Regions from separate parts of the Streptomyces sp. NPDC058307 genome, predicted to be linked through region 2. Evidence: riboswitches for the same ligand, from Rfam matches in the RefSeq annotation. Region 2 holds a riboswitch; the other holds the start of a gene.
The links. A riboswitch is a leader RNA that binds a small molecule or an ion and turns the genes downstream of it on or off. The one in region 2 is predicted to bind glycine.
Positions count from the first base shown of each region.

Region 1: another riboswitch for glycine. It lies ahead of gcvT (glycine cleavage system aminomethyltransferase GcvT); the one in region 2 lies ahead of gcvP (aminomethyl-transferring glycine dehydrogenase).

Region 1 is NZ_JBHVYZ010000067.1:4,188-11,400, forward strand. Features, by position in the region: gene ACFVYN_RS33965 (ABC transporter substrate-binding protein) at 1-1,074, opposite strand, end outside; gene ACFVYN_RS33970 (ABC transporter permease) at 1,143-2,147, opposite strand; gene ACFVYN_RS33975 (enhanced serine sensitivity protein SseB C-terminal domain-containing protein) at 2,485-3,240, opposite strand; gene ACFVYN_RS33980 (enhanced serine sensitivity protein SseB) at 3,408-4,205, opposite strand; gene ACFVYN_RS33985 (AAA family ATPase) at 4,299-4,967, opposite strand; glycine riboswitch at 5,150-5,247, shown strand; gene gcvT (glycine cleavage system aminomethyltransferase GcvT) at 5,411-6,529, shown strand; gene gcvH (glycine cleavage system protein GcvH) at 6,654-7,031, shown strand; gene glyA (serine hydroxymethyltransferase) at 7,046-7,213, shown strand, end outside.
Region 2 is NZ_JBHVYZ010000050.1:5,886-13,098, reverse strand. Features, by position in the region: gene gcvP (aminomethyl-transferring glycine dehydrogenase) at 1-2,009, opposite strand, end outside; glycine riboswitch at 2,185-2,280, opposite strand; gene ACFVYN_RS29690 (PRC-barrel domain-containing protein) at 2,403-2,780, shown strand; gene ACFVYN_RS29685 (DNA polymerase IV) at 2,864-4,246, opposite strand; gene ACFVYN_RS29680 (MerR family transcriptional regulator) at 4,305-5,003, opposite strand; gene ACFVYN_RS29675 (bifunctional nuclease family protein) at 5,267-5,740, opposite strand; gene ACFVYN_RS29670 (MerR family transcriptional regulator) at 5,817-6,554, opposite strand; gene ACFVYN_RS29665 (FHA domain-containing protein) at 6,573-7,213, opposite strand, start outside.

The DNA of each region.
Region 1 (7,213 bases), on a different contig from region 2:
GTAGATCACGGCCTTGCGGCAGTGCTCGTTGTCGAACGGCTTCACGCTCTGCGGGAAGACCGCGTAGCGGATGTAACCGGAGACCGGGTTGTCCAGGTTGGCCTTGTGCTGCTTCAGAGCGGTGGTACGGCCCTGCGGCGACATACCGGTCTGGTTGATGTCCAGGTCCAGGTCACCGTTGAGCAGGCGCTGGTCCAGCTGGTTGGCGTCCGAGAAGAACTGGACGGTGATCTTGTCCGGGTACGCCTTGCGGATCGGGTCCGAGGCCTGCTTCCACTCGGGGTTGCGGACCAGGGTCAGGTTCTTGCCCGGGCTGTACGCCTGGAACTTGTACGGGCCGGAGGAGAACGGGTGCAGACCGTACTTGGACTTGGTGTCCATGTCCTGGCGGACCGGGGAGGCCGAGACCAGGCCCAGCACCTCTTCGAAGTCCGAGTTGGCCTTCGGCAGGTGGAAGACGATGGTCTTGTCGTCCGGCGTGTCGATCGCCTTCAGACCCAGCTTGTCCTTGGAGGTGTCCTTGTACGGGCCCTTGTACTCGCCCTTGGGGTCGAGGATGTCCTTGAGATAGACCGGACCGCCGGACAGCACGTCCTGCGCCCAGACGCGCTCTATGCCGTACTTCACGTCCTTGGACGTGATCGGCTTGCCGTCCTCCCAGGTGCTCCCGTCACGCAACTGGTACGTGTAGGTCTTGCCGTCGTCCGAGACCTTGGCGAGGCCGGTGGCGAGGTCCGGCGTCAGCTCGGCGCCCGCCTTGCCCGGCTCCGCCTTGCCCGTGACCAGCTGACGGCTGTAGTAGCGCGCGAAGTTCCACATGAAGCCGTAGTAACCGCGCGTGGTGTCCCACGAGTCGGCGTCCTGGGCGCCACCGAACTTCAGGGTGCCGCCCTTCTTGGCCAGCGAGGCCTGGGCGACCTTGTTGTTGGCGGCGTCGAAGCCGGCCGCACCGCTCTTCGACCCACCGTCGTCGTCATTGCCGCCGCCGCACGCAGCTGTGGTCAGCAGCGCGGCGACCGCAGCAGCAGCGGCCAAGGCCTGCTTGCGCCGCCCTGAGGTGCGTTGGGTAGTCACGATCTCGGATCCTCCGGTTTAGATGAGAGAGCCCGTGTTGATGCCACGGGACGCTTTGATACGGCAGTTCAGCGGGAGCCCTTCGGGTCCAGCGCGTCCCGCACACCGTCGCCGAAGAGGTTGAAGGCAAGAACGGTGATGAAGATCGCCACACCCGGGACCACCATGTACATGGGGTCCGACTCGTAGTAGTCGATCGCGCTCGAAAGCATCTGGCCCCAGGAGGACGTGGGCGGCTTGACGCCCACGCCCAGGAAGCTGAGTGCCGCCTCGGTGAGGATGTTGGTGGGGATCATCATCGTCGTGTAGACGACGATCGGCGCAACCAGGTTGGGCAGCAGTTCCTTGAACAGGATGTAGAACCGCCCGGCGCCCAGAGAGCGGGCGGCCTCGACGTACTCGCGCTCACGCATCGAGAGCGTCTGACCGCGCACCACGCGTCCGATGTAGGGCCAGCCGAAGAAGCCGATGACGAGGATCATCACGAACACGCGCACGTTGGACCCGCTCAGGCCCAGCATGTTGTTCGGCATGACGGAGACCAGGGCGATCGTGAACAGCAGTTGGGGAAAGGCGAGCAGACCGTCCATCACACGGCTGACGAGCGAGTCGATCCAGCCGCCGAAGAAGCCCGCCAGGATGCCCAGCACCGTGCCGAGGACCACTGCGACCATGGCCGACAGGAAGCCGACGAGGAGCGAGACCCGGGCACCGTAGAGGATGCGGGCGAAGATGTCGCGGCCGTTGACCGGCTCGACACCCAGCAGGTGGTCGCCGCTGATACCGCCCAACGCCCCCTTGGGGGTGCCGAACAGCGGGTCGATGAGGTTCTCGTGATAGGCGTCGGGGTCCTGCCCGATCAGATTGGTGATCACCGGCGCGAGCACGGCGAGCAGGATGAGCACGAGCACGACCGCGCCCCCCGCGAGGGCAAGCTTGTCCCGCTTCAGGCGCTCCCAGGCGATCCGCCCCAGGGAACGCCCCTGTACGGCCTTCTCGCCCGCGGCGAGCGCCGCTTCTTCGGCCGCACTCGGAGCCGCTTCCGCGGTCGGCTCGTGCAATGGTGCCGTCATCTGGCAGGGACCCCTCTCAACCGGCGGTGACCGGCCCACACTTGCCGCTGTAGCGGCGTGATCACGTCGTACGCAGGGGTAGACCACCCCTTGGTGCCGGAGTCTTCAATGCTTCGGCGATCTGTAGCCAGACTTGGCGGCGAAAGGATGCATAAACGTGATGCGGGCTGGAGTATTCCGTTATCCGAACAGCTGGCCACAAGAGCCGGACGGTCACCAATCGGTGCAGATCATCCCCAGCGGTGACCATCCGTTCTGCTCTACGCGCGGAGAAGTCTACGGTGTGAAGAATCAGTGCTGTGCCAGTACCGTGCGGGGCACTCTCTGACAGGTACGGTCAGTACCGGCCCGACTCCGGCGGGTAGCCGTACCCGGCGCCCGGTGCCTGACCGGGGGATCCGTGGGCCTCACGGTCGTAGAACGGCCGGGCCCCGGCGCGCATCCACAGCGCCACCGGGTCGTACTCGTCGGACATCGCCACGGTAGACACCGGCAGCCCGTCCGGGACGGCGCCGATGGACTGCTGCATCATCGCGCGCACCGAGTCCACGGCCGAGGGGCTGGTGTCGTACACGTCCAGACCGATCGCGAGATACGGCGCCCCGAGCGCCGGCTGCACCCAGGCGCGGCGCAGCGAGCGGACCGCCGGGGTGCGGTGGGCGTTCTGCACGAGCAGGGCGTAGAACTGGGGGATCTCGATGCCGGGTTCCGAGAGCCTCAGCGGCCCCGCGGGCTGGCGCTCCAGGCCGGTCGCGATGCGGCGCAGGTCGAGCCAGGGGATGCCGACCCCGCCGCCGGGGGCGTGCGGGTTGAGCCAGAGGCCGTAGTGGTCGGGGTAGAGCGTGCGGGCCACGTCGATGCCGTCGACCACTTCGTACGAACGGTTCCAGCCGCTGGCGCTCAGCTCCTGGGCCGAGGTCACACAGGGGGCGTAGCCGTAGCCGTCGACCTCCATGTTCGCGTACTGGGCGTCCGGGGAGCCGGACTGGCCGTGCCACAGGAGCATCCAGATCTGGCCGGAGCCGGGGGACGCGAGTGCCTTGAGCAATGCCTCGTAGGCGTCGTAGCGCCCGGGCGTCACCTGGCGCAGCATGTGCTCGACCTGGCCGGTCGTGGTGCCGGTTCCGCTGGCGCCGCTCACGTTGTGCCGCCCCTTCTTCAAAGGTTGCCCCAGGTATGGGAACAGCTTAAGCGCCTACCGGGCCGGGGCTCGTCGACCGTCGGCGGTGCGGGGCGCGTGGGACGCCCCTGACGGCAGGTCTAGTTGCCGTGCAGGTAGAAGGGCCGTACGCGTTCGCGCATCCAGTGGCCCACCGGGTCGTCCGCCACGTCGAGCAGGACCAGGTTGACCGGCCAGCGCACCGGGGTCCGCCCCAGGGCCCGGCCGAGGGCGTCCATCGGCAGGGTGCGCAGGTCGCCCTCCCACTGGGAGAGTTCCACGCCAACGAACATGACCGGCTCGGCGGTCTCGATGGCGGCCAGGCAGCGACGGGCCGTCAGGACCACGCCCGTGGCCGCGAACTCGGCGGACGCGGCTGCCAGGAAGTCGACCGGGTCGTCCTGCCAGTCCGGCTCGTACAGCTTGACCCGGCCGCCGGTGTTGGGCCCGTCCAGCGGGGTGCGGCCCACCCGGCACAGCTCGGCGACGGCGGCGGGCGGAAGGGGGACGCCGACCACGCCGTCGGGGTTCACCGCGACGCCCACCTGCGGGGGCAGACCGCGGGCGAACTCGACCGCCGGGGCGATGGTGTACGACAGATGGCTGCCGACGACCTGGCGGAACTGCTCCTCGGAGCTGAAGACCGGGACGAACGCCTGGCCCTGGATCTCCAGGGTGGGCAGGTCGAGGGGGCCGCTGTGCGGGCCGCCGCCGTTCGGCAGGGGGATCCAGACGAAGCTGCGGCCGAGCACCTCGATGATCCGGGCGCTCGCCGAGGGCATGCCGAGGGAGGCCGAGAGCACCTCCTCCAGTTCGTTGCCGGGCCATCCGCCGTGCGGATGGTGGTGCGGGTGCGCCTGCCCTGGAAAGTCCGCGGGAAGATCCGCCGGGAAGTCCATCTGTGTGACCGCCTGCTGTGAACCGCTGTTGATGTGGCTGAAAGGCTAGCGGGTACGGCACGAAGGTGGCCCGGCCCGGGAAACCCGCCCGTCTCAGCCCGTGAACCCGATCCGTCGCAGCACGTCCGCCGCGTCCCGGTCGATCAGCACCGCCGAACCGCAGCCCTGGGGCAGGTCGCCGCGCGCCACGGAGCGGATCAGCCGGGCGGCCGCCCCCCGGTGCCGCAGGAAGGCGTACCGCGAGACCCCCCGGCCGCGCTCGCGCTGGCCCTCGAGCGCGGTGTCCGCCGTGACGTCGAGCAGCAGCAGGTGCAGGGTGCCGCCCCGGCGCCGCGCCTCGCGGGCCAGCCAGCCCCGCACCCACGCCTGCGTCCCGCAGTCGTGCACCACAACCCCCTCGCCGGAGCGCAGGGCGCGGCGCAGTGCGGCGTAGTGCGCGAGCCGGACCAGGGGGCGGTAGACGGCGTACGGGAGTAAGCGGGCCAGCCGGCCGTCCCAGCGGTCGCGGGTGTCCTGGGAGTCGATCCGGATCCCGCTGACCGCACGCCTCATCAGCGTGGACTTGCCGCTGCCGGGCAGGCCGGTGATGACGACGACATCCCCAGGGCCGAAGAGCAGGGCGTGCGGGCTGTGGCCCGCGCGGTCGCGCAGGTCACGGACGACCGGGCGGGCGCCGAGGGTCTCGACCGCCGGGGCCGCGGGCTGCTCGGGCAGCGCGAGTCCCGAGGTCGACGCGTACGCCGTGGGCCTGTTCACCGTCATCGTCCTCCTCCGGGGTCGGGGTCTCCCTCCCCACCGAGCGTAAAGAGAAGGTAATGGATGATCTCCCGGGTTTCTGTACGCGTACCGCCACAAGCCGGTTACAGAAGGGAGGGGTCGGGGCGGCCCTGCCGTGGGCGTCCGATGCGTGCAATGATGTCCGCGCCAACTGCATACCGGCCGCTTGAATCCGCGCGGGAGAGTCCCGGGGTACGTGTACCCGGGCGCCGAAGGAGCAAGTCCCTCCCTTGAATCTCTCAGGCCCCGTTACCGCGCGGGCGAGGCACATCTGAAAAGCGGGCCGCCGACTCGAAGGCGGCCCCACCCACGGTGCAAGCCGCCGGCCACTTGTGGTCGGGGCGAACCTCTCAGGTTCCGATGACAGATGGGGAGGAATACCTCGCCCGTCACACCCATGTCCTGGGATCCTTGGAGACGACCGTCCGATGAGCAGTTCTGAACTCCGTCTCACCGCGCTCGACGCCCTGCACCGCTCGCTCGGTGCGACGATGACCGACTTCGCCGGCTGGGACATGCCCCTGCGGTACGGCTCCGAGCGCGACGAGCACACCGCGGTACGCACGAAAGCCGGGCTCTTCGACCTCTCCCACATGGGCGAGATCACCGTGACCGGGCCGCAGGCGGCCGGGCTGCTGAACTTCGCCCTGGTCGGCAACATCGCCTCGGTCGGTGTCGGCCGGGCCCGCTACACGATGATCTGCCAGGCCGACGGCGGCATCCTCGACGACCTGATCGTCTACCGGCTCGGCGAGACCGAGTACCTGGTGGTCGCCAACGCCTCCAACGCCCAGGTCGTGCTGGACGCGCTGACCGAGCGCGCGGCCGGCTTCGACGCGGAGGTGCGCGACGACCGGGACGCGTACGCGCTGATCGCCGTACAGGGGCCCGAGTCGCCGGGGATCCTCGCGTCCCTGACCGACGCGGACCTCGACGGCCTCAAGTACTACGCCGGTCTGCCGGGCACGGTCGCCGGGGTCCCGGCGCTGATCGCGCGCACCGGGTACACCGGCGAGGACGGCTTCGAGCTGTTCGTGGCGCCGTCGGATGCCGAGACGGTGTGGCAGGCCCTGACGAAGGCCGGCGAAGGCGTCGGTCTGACTCCCTGCGGGCTGTCCTGCCGGGACACCCTGCGCCTGGAAGCGGGCATGCCGCTGTACGGGCACGAGCTCTCGCGGGAGCTGACACCCTTCGACGCCGGGCTCGGGCGGGTCGTGAAGTTCGAGAAGGACGGGGACTTCGTGGGGCGCGAGGCGCTCGAGGCAGCCGCCTCCCGCGCCGCCGAGAACCCGCCGCGCGTCCTCGTCGGACTCGTCGCCGAGGGGCGCCGCGTCCCGCGTGCCGGGTACGCGGTCGTCGCGGGCGGCGAGGTGATCGGCGAGGTCACCTCCGGGGCCCCCTCGCCGACGCTGGGCAGGCCGATCGCGATGGCGTACGTCGACGCCGCGCACGCGACGCCCGGCACGACGGGTGTCGGTGTGGACATCCGGGGCAGCCACGAGCCGTACGAGGTCGTGGCGCTGCCGTTCTACAAGCGCCAGAAGTAGGCGCCGGCCCTAAGCGCCAGAAACAGCCGCCGTAGGTGATGCTGGGCACACAGTCGCTGCTCACGCACGCCTTCAGCAGTCCCCCCTTCACCAGCACTCCCCCGCGTACAGGAGAATTCAGGCCATGAGCAACCCCCAGCAGCTGCGCTACAGCAAGGAGCACGAGTGGCTGTCGGGCGCCGAGGACGGCGTCTCGACGGTCGGCATCACGGAGCACGCGGCCAACGCGCTCGGCGATGTCGTCTTCGTCCAGCTCCCGGAGGTCGGTGACACGGTGACCGCGGGCGAGACCTGCGGCGAGCTGGAGTCGACCAAGTCGGTCAGCGACCTGTACTCCCCCGTCTCCGGTGAGGTCACCGAGGTCAACGAGGACGTCGTCAGCGACCCGGCACTGGTGAACTCCGCCCCCTTCGAGGGCGGCTGGCTGTTCAAGGTACGCGTCTCGGAGGAGCCGGCCGACCTGCTCTCCGCCGACGAGTACACCGCCTTTTCCGCCGGCTGAGGAGTCCGCACCCGATGTCCGCACTGAACACGCCCCTGCACGAGCTCGACCCGGAGATCGCCGCCGCGGTCGACGCCGAGCTGGACCGTCAGCAGTCCACCCTCGAGATGATCGCCTCGGAGAACTTCGCTCCGCTCGCGGTCATGGAGGCGCAGGGCTCGGTCCTCACCAACAAGTACGCC
Region 2 (7,213 bases):
GCGCAGATGTCGGCGACGTGTTCCTCGAACACCCCGTGCGTCGAGGGGTACGTGATCATCAGCACCGAGAGCTCGTCGCGGTACTGCTCGATCTTGGCCCGCAGGTCCTCGACGTCGATCTCACCGTCCTCGGCGGTCTTGACGACGACGACCTTCATGCCCGCCATCACGGCGCTGGCGGCATTGGTCCCGTGCGCGGAGGACGGGATCAGACACACGGTCCGCTGCTCGTCACCGTTGGCCCGGTGGTACCCGCGTACGGCGAGCAGCCCGGCCAGCTCGCCCTGCGACCCCGCGTTGGGCTGCAGCGACACCTTGTCGTACCCGGTGACCTCGGCGAGCTGTTCCTCCAGCTCGCGGATGAGGGTGAGGTAGCCCTGCGCCTGCTCGGCGGGAGCGAAGGGGTGCAGCTGGCCGAACTCGGGCCAGGTGACCGGCTCCATCTCCGTGGTCGCGTTGAGCTTCATGGTGCAGGAGCCCAGCGGGATCATGCCCCGGTCGAGCGCGTAGTCCCGGTCGGCCAGGCGGCGCAGGTAGCGCAGCATCGCGGTCTCGGAGCGGTGCTGGTGGAAGACGGGGTGGGTGAGGAAGGCGTCGCCGCGCAGCAGCGCGTCCGGCAGCGCCTCCTCGGTCGCCGCGTCCAGCGCCTCGATGTCGGCCTCGACCCCGAAGGCGTTCCACACGGCGCTCACCTGGGCCCGCGCGGTGGTCTCGTCACATGCGATGGACACATGGTCGGCGTCGACGAGGTGGAGGTTGACGCCGTTGCGCCGGGCCGCGGCGACGACCTCGGCGGCCTTCGCGGGCACCCGCACGGTCAGCGTGTCGAAGTAGGACCCGTGCACGACCTCGACCCCGCCGGCCGTCAGCCCCGCGGCGAGGATGTTCGCGTAGCGGTGCGTCCGCCGCGCGATGCCCTTCAGCCCGTCGGGCCCGTGATAGACGCCGTACATCCCGGCCATGACCGCGAGCAGCACCTGCGCGGTGCAGATGTTGCTGGTCGCCTTCTCCCGCCGGATGTGCTGCTCACGCGTCTGCAGCGCGAGCCGGTAGGCCTTGTTGCCGTCGGCGTCCACGGACACGCCCACGAGCCGCCCGGGCAGGCTCCTGGCGAACTTCTCCTGCACGGCCATGTATCCGGCGTGCGGTCCGCCGAATCCCATCGGCACACCGAACCGCTGCGTGGTCCCGACCGCGATGTCCGCCCCGAGCTCGCCCGGCGACTTCAGCAGGGTCAACGCGAGCAGATCGGCGGCCACGGTCACGAGCGCGCCGAGCTCGTGAGCCTGGTCGATGAGCGGCTTGATGTCCCGTACGGCCCCGGAGGCGCCGGGGTACTGGACGAGCACCCCGTTGATCTCACGCCCGGCGACCTCGGCCGGGATCCCGTCGCTGAGGTCGGCTACCACGACCTCCAGACCGGTCGGCTCGGCGCGGGTCTGGATCACGGCGATGGTCTGCGGCAGCGCGTCGGCGTCGACGAGGAAGAGGCCCTTCTTGTTCTTCCCCATCCGGCGGGACAGTGCCATGGCCTCGGCCGCCGCGGTCCCCTCGTCGAGCAGCGAGGCACCGGAGGTGGGCAGCCCGGTGAGGTCGGCGACCATGGTCTGGAAGTTGAGAAGAGCCTCGAGCCGTCCCTGCGAGATCTCGGGCTGATACGGCGTGTAGGCCGTGTACCAGGCCGGGTTCTCCATGACGTTGCGCAGGATGACGGGCGGAGTGAAGGTGCCGTAGTACCCGAGCCCGATCATGGAGTCGAGCACCTGGTTCCGGTCGGCCAGCGACCGCAGCTCGGCCAGCACCTCGGCCTCGGTGCGCGCACCGGGCAGTTCCAGCGCATCGGCGTTCTTGATCACATCCGGCACCGCGGCCGCGGTGAGCTCGTCCAGCGAGCCGTAGCCGACCTGCGCGAGCATCTTGGCGCAAGCCTCGTGATCAGGGCCGATGTGACGCTGCTCGAAGGGGATGCCCTGTTCGAGCTCGGAGAGCGGAATGCGGTGGGCGGTCATTGCGGAGGCCTCCTGGTCTGACGCGACCTTCGAGGGGTACCCCGGCACGGGTACCCCGACGGCCTCCCCCTCTGTCATCTCGACCTGAGAGCTTCACCGGCCGCCCGAAGGCCGCCGGCTTTCCCCGTCGGTGAGAGCGGAAGCCGTCGACACCCGCCCTGCTTTCCAGAGTGACCTCGTCCGTGCGGTACGTGAGCCTGAGAGATTCCGGGGAGGATTTGCTCCTTCGGCGCCTCCGATGGTGTCCGGAGGACTCTCCCGCACGGGATCAGCAGCCGCTGGCAAGCCTACCAGCGAGGCCGCCGCACGAGTCTTCGAGTGGCCGCACACCCCGATGTGCTCTTTCGTAGTGCTTACGACCGCTTCGGATGAGGTGCGACCAGTGGAGGACCCGTGCAGACCGACATCGATCCGCGCAACCTGATCGGCCGCAAGGCGTTCGACCGCAACGGCACCAAGATCGGCACCGTCGACGAGGTCTACCTCGACGACGCCACGGGCGTACCGGAGTGGGCTGCCATACGCACCGGCCTCTTCTCCCGGGACGCCTTCGTCCCCCTGGAGCCGAGCGAACTGGTCGACGGCACCCTGCACGTCCCCTTCGACCGCACCCTCATCAAGGACGCCCCGGACTTCGGCGTGGGCCGCCACCTCTCGCCCGAGCAGGAACTCCAGCTCTACCACCACTACGGCCTCGACGCGGCGGCCCCGCCCCCGTTCCCGGACCGGAACTTCGGCAAGCTGGCGGGCACGGGGGACGTGGAGGCCTGACCTCTTCGATCCCGGCGCCACCAGCACCCCTACGCTGTGCATGCACCGACCCGTCCCCTCAGCGGCCGCCCGCGCGAGCCCCGTCAGGCGCCCGCCCCGGGCCCCCCGACCGCCCTAGGGGAACTCATCACCTCGACCAACGGCAACGGCTCGGCCGACTCCAGCCGAGGATCGTCGACAGGAAACGTCCGCACCCGCCCCGGCTCGGAATCCGTCGGCGTCTCGAACCGCACGGTCACCCGCCCCAGCCCACTGCCCTGCACCCACCCATGCCCGTACTCGGCGTGCCGCACGTCATGCCCGGCCACCCACCGCCGCTCGACGACCACGTCCCGCTCCTCCACCGGGACCTCATCACCCACCTCCTCGACGGCGTGATGATCCACTCTCTCCCCCGCGGCCTGGGCGAACAGATCCTCCTGGGTGAAGTCGGCAAGCCCGGAAACCCCCACCCCCAGCAGTCGCACACCCCCCGTCGAGTCGACTCCCTCCAGCAACCGCAGAGCGGCCTCCTTCACCACCGCGGGATCATCCGTGGGCCCCCGCAAGGTCTCGGACCGCGTCAGCGTCGAGAAGTCGTACCGCCGCACCTTCAACACGATGGTCCGCCCCGACAACCGCGCCTCCCGCAACCTGCGGACACACCGGTCCGCCAACCGCTGCACCTCAAGGCCCACCCGGACCCGGTCATGGATGTCCACGTCGTACGTGTCCTCCACCGACACCGACTTCGTCTCCCGCTCCGCCACCACGGACCGCTCGTCCCGCGCCAGCGCCATGGCGTACAGCCCGTGCCCGTGCGCCTTCCCGAGCAGCCGTACGAGCTCGTCCTCACCCGCCTCGACGATCTCGTCGACGGTATGGATCCCGGCCCGCCGCAGGTGGTCCCCGGTCGCCGGCCCCACCCCGGGCAGGGTCCGTACCGACATCGGTCCGAGCAGCGCCCGCTCGGTGCCCGGCTCGATCACCACCAAGCCGTCCGGCTTGGCCTGCTCGGAGGCGATCTTCGCGAGCATCTTGGACGCGGCCAGCCCCACCGACCCCGTGAGCCCCGTGCCGGTCCGTATGTCGGCCCGCAGCTTCGCCCCGACCAGTCGCGCCGACGCCTCGTCCCAAGCCGCTCCAGCGGCCTCCAGATCCACGAACGCCTCGTCCAGGCTCAGTGGCTCCACCAGCGGCGACAGCTCCCGCAGGAGCGCCATCACCTGCTCGCTGATCGCCTTGTAGAGCCCGAAGCGCGGCACGAGATACGCGGCGTTCGGCGCGAGGCGTCTTGCCTGGGCCATGGGCATCGCCGAGTGCACCCCGAACACCCGGGCCTCGTAGGACGCGGTGGCCACCACACCGCGCGGCCCCAGCCCTCCCACGACGACGGCCTTCCCGCGCAGGCTCGGCTTGGACGCCTGCTCCGCCGAGGCGTAGAAGGCGTCCATGTCGAGATGCAGGATCGTGGGCGCTTTTCTCACATGTCCGATGCTGCCCTACGCCACTGACAATGCCCCGCCGAGGCGATCGGGGCAGGCGTCAGACCGCTCGGTTGCGGCGTCTGGCCAGCTCGTCCGCCGGGTTGTGTCCGATGAGCGTCTCTCCGGTGTCGACGCGCTCCCCGTGCAGCTGCGACAGGGCGCTCTCGACATCCCGCCACACGACGCCCACGGCGATCCCGAAGACCCCCTGGCCGCCTTGGAGCAGCGCGTGGACCTCGTCGGGCGAGGTGCACTCGTAGACCGTGGCACCGTCGCTCATGAGCGTCATGCGCTCCAGGTCCTGGAAACCGCGCTCACGCAGGTGCTGGACCGTGGTGCGGATGTTCTGCAGCGACACACCGGTGTCCAGAAATCGCTTGACGATCTTCAGGACGACGACGTCCCGGAAGCTGTAGAGCCGCTGCGTCCCCGACCCGTGGGCGGGCCGCACGCTCGGCTCCACGAGCCCGGTGCGCGCCCAGTAGTCCAGTTGCCGGTAGGTGATGCCGGCCGCCGCGCAGGCCGTAGGACCGCGATAGCCGATCTCCTCGGACGCCATGGACGTCGCCCCTCCGCTGCTCGGCACGGCCGCCGGTCGCTGCGGAGCGTGATCGGCCGCGCTGCCCTGAAACGGGCTGCCGTGATGGGGATCCCCCCAACTCGAACGCAGTTGAGAGCTTGGGGGAGGGTACGGACCGCTTGCCCCGAGACTCCGTCCGGGGGCACCCCCAGCCGTACCGTCGCCGCTGCTTCTCACGCCGACCTCCGTCCTTGACCTGCCTTCTCGACGGTAGGCAGTCACCAGGGGTGCGTCAACGATCGCCACACTCGGCACGCCGAGTGATAATCACCCTAGGAGTGGTTTCCCGTACCCCACCGCGGGGAAAGGCTAGCCGAATGCGCTCCGAACGGGCCGCAGGACGCTCTCACGCGCCGGTGGCAAATGCCGGCATTTCCGTGACGACCGGACACGGCCCAGCCGTCACGGACCACTGATCCGCCGACTCGGCCGCATCCGTCTCACTGACTGCTGGTGCCGAAGTCCTCGGGGGAGATCTGGTCGAGGAACTCGCGGAATTTCTCCACCTCGTCCTCCTGCTCGTCCGGAATGGCGATACCGGCGTCGTCGAGCACCCCGTCGCTGCCGTAGATCGGCGTTCCGGTGCGCAGGGCCAGCGCTATGGCGTCGGACGGCCGCGCGCTCACCTCGACCCCGCTGGCGAAGACCAGCTCCGCGTAGAAGACGCCTTCACGCAGGTCCGTGATGCGCACTTCGGTGAGCTCCTGGCCGACCGCCTCCAGTACGTCCTTGAACAGGTCGTGGGTCAGCGGTCGTGCGGGGGCCATGCCCTGCTGCGCGAAGGCGATGGCCGTCGCCTCCCCCGGCCCGATCCAGATGGGGAGGTAGCGGTCGCCTCCCACTTCACGCAGGAGCACGATCGGTTGGTTGGAGGGCATTTCGACCCGGACACCTACGACATCGAGCTCGTTCACACAGCAACCCTAGGCCGTGCCCGGGACGTTTGGGTAGTCGGGCAGGAAACGGGTGCCGATCCGGCGCCCGGCGACCTCAGGGCAGGCGCACGCCGAGCGCGGTCTGTACAAGTGCCGCGTGCAGCTTCACCGTCAGCCCGGCGAGCTCCTTGGCACGGGCTTCCGCGTGTGCGCGGGTCTGCGGGTTGCGGTGGCGCTTCAGCGGGGCGACCACCTGGTCCACGAGCCCGGCCTCACGGTCGGCGGCCGCCTTCATCGCGCGCAGATGCCGCGGCTCGATCCCGAACCGCCCCAGCTCCACGACGAGCGCCGCCACCGTCACCGCCTCGGCGCCGTAGGCCCCGTCCGGCAGCGGCGTGATGAGGCCGTACGCCTCCCACTCCGCCAGCTGCGACTCGTCGATCTCGGCGGCGGCCAGCAGCTCGGAGCGGCCGATCCGGACGGCGGTGGGGCCTTCGGAGACCTCCAGGACCGTTTCTCCGTCCCGCTGGCGGCCCACCGTGGGCAGCGCGACGGCCTCGCCGCGCTCCATGGCGTCCAGGTGCTCCCGGATCACCTTGAGCGGCAGATAGTGGTCCCGCTGCATCCTCAGGACGTGGCCGAGGCGCTCGACGTCCCGGTTGCTGAACTTGCGGTATCCGGAAGGGGTCCGCTGCGGCTCGATGAGGCCCTCGGACTCCAGGAACCGGATCTTGGAGATGGTGACTTCGGGGAACTCGTCGCGCAGCACGTTCAGTACTGTGCCGATGCTCATCAGCCCACTGTCCGTGGCGGCGGTGCCGTGTCCGGCACCGCCGCTCGGTGTTTGAAGCATGGACCTTCCCTGGGAGGGTCAGTAGCCCTGCTGGCTCGCGTAGAACACCAGCCGGTACTTGCCGATCTGCACCTCGTCGCCGTTGTTCAGAGCGACCGAGTCGATCCGCTCGCGGTTGACGTACGTGCCGTTGAGACTGCCCACGTCGGACACCGTGAACGAGCCGTCCTGACCGCGGCGGAACTCCACGTGCCGGCGCGAGACCGTGACGTCGTCGAGGAAGATGTCGCTCTGCGGGTGCCGGCCGGCCGTGGTCAGCTCGCCGTCCAGCAGGAAGCGGCTGCCTGAGTTGGGCCCGCGGCGCACCACCAGGAGCGCGGAGCCCAGCGGGAGCGCGTCGACGGCCGCCTGTGCCTCCGGGGAGAGCGCCGGCATCTGCGTCTGGCCGGTGACCTCGGAGTCGTAGGCCTCGAGTCCCGAGATGGAGATGGTGGAGGTCGTCTCCGAGGGGCGCTCGGGCACGGCTCCGGCGCGCAGCGGGGCGCCGCAGTTGGAGCAGAAGCGGCTGTTCTCCGCGTTGCGGTTACCGCACCTCGTACACACCAGGGCCGACATAGGGGAAAACCCTCCACCCGTACTTGAGGTTGACGGTTGTCCGAAACCTATGCCGCCGGACTGGGCAGGGTCAACAGACGGCACGCCCTGACCTCCGGAAACGT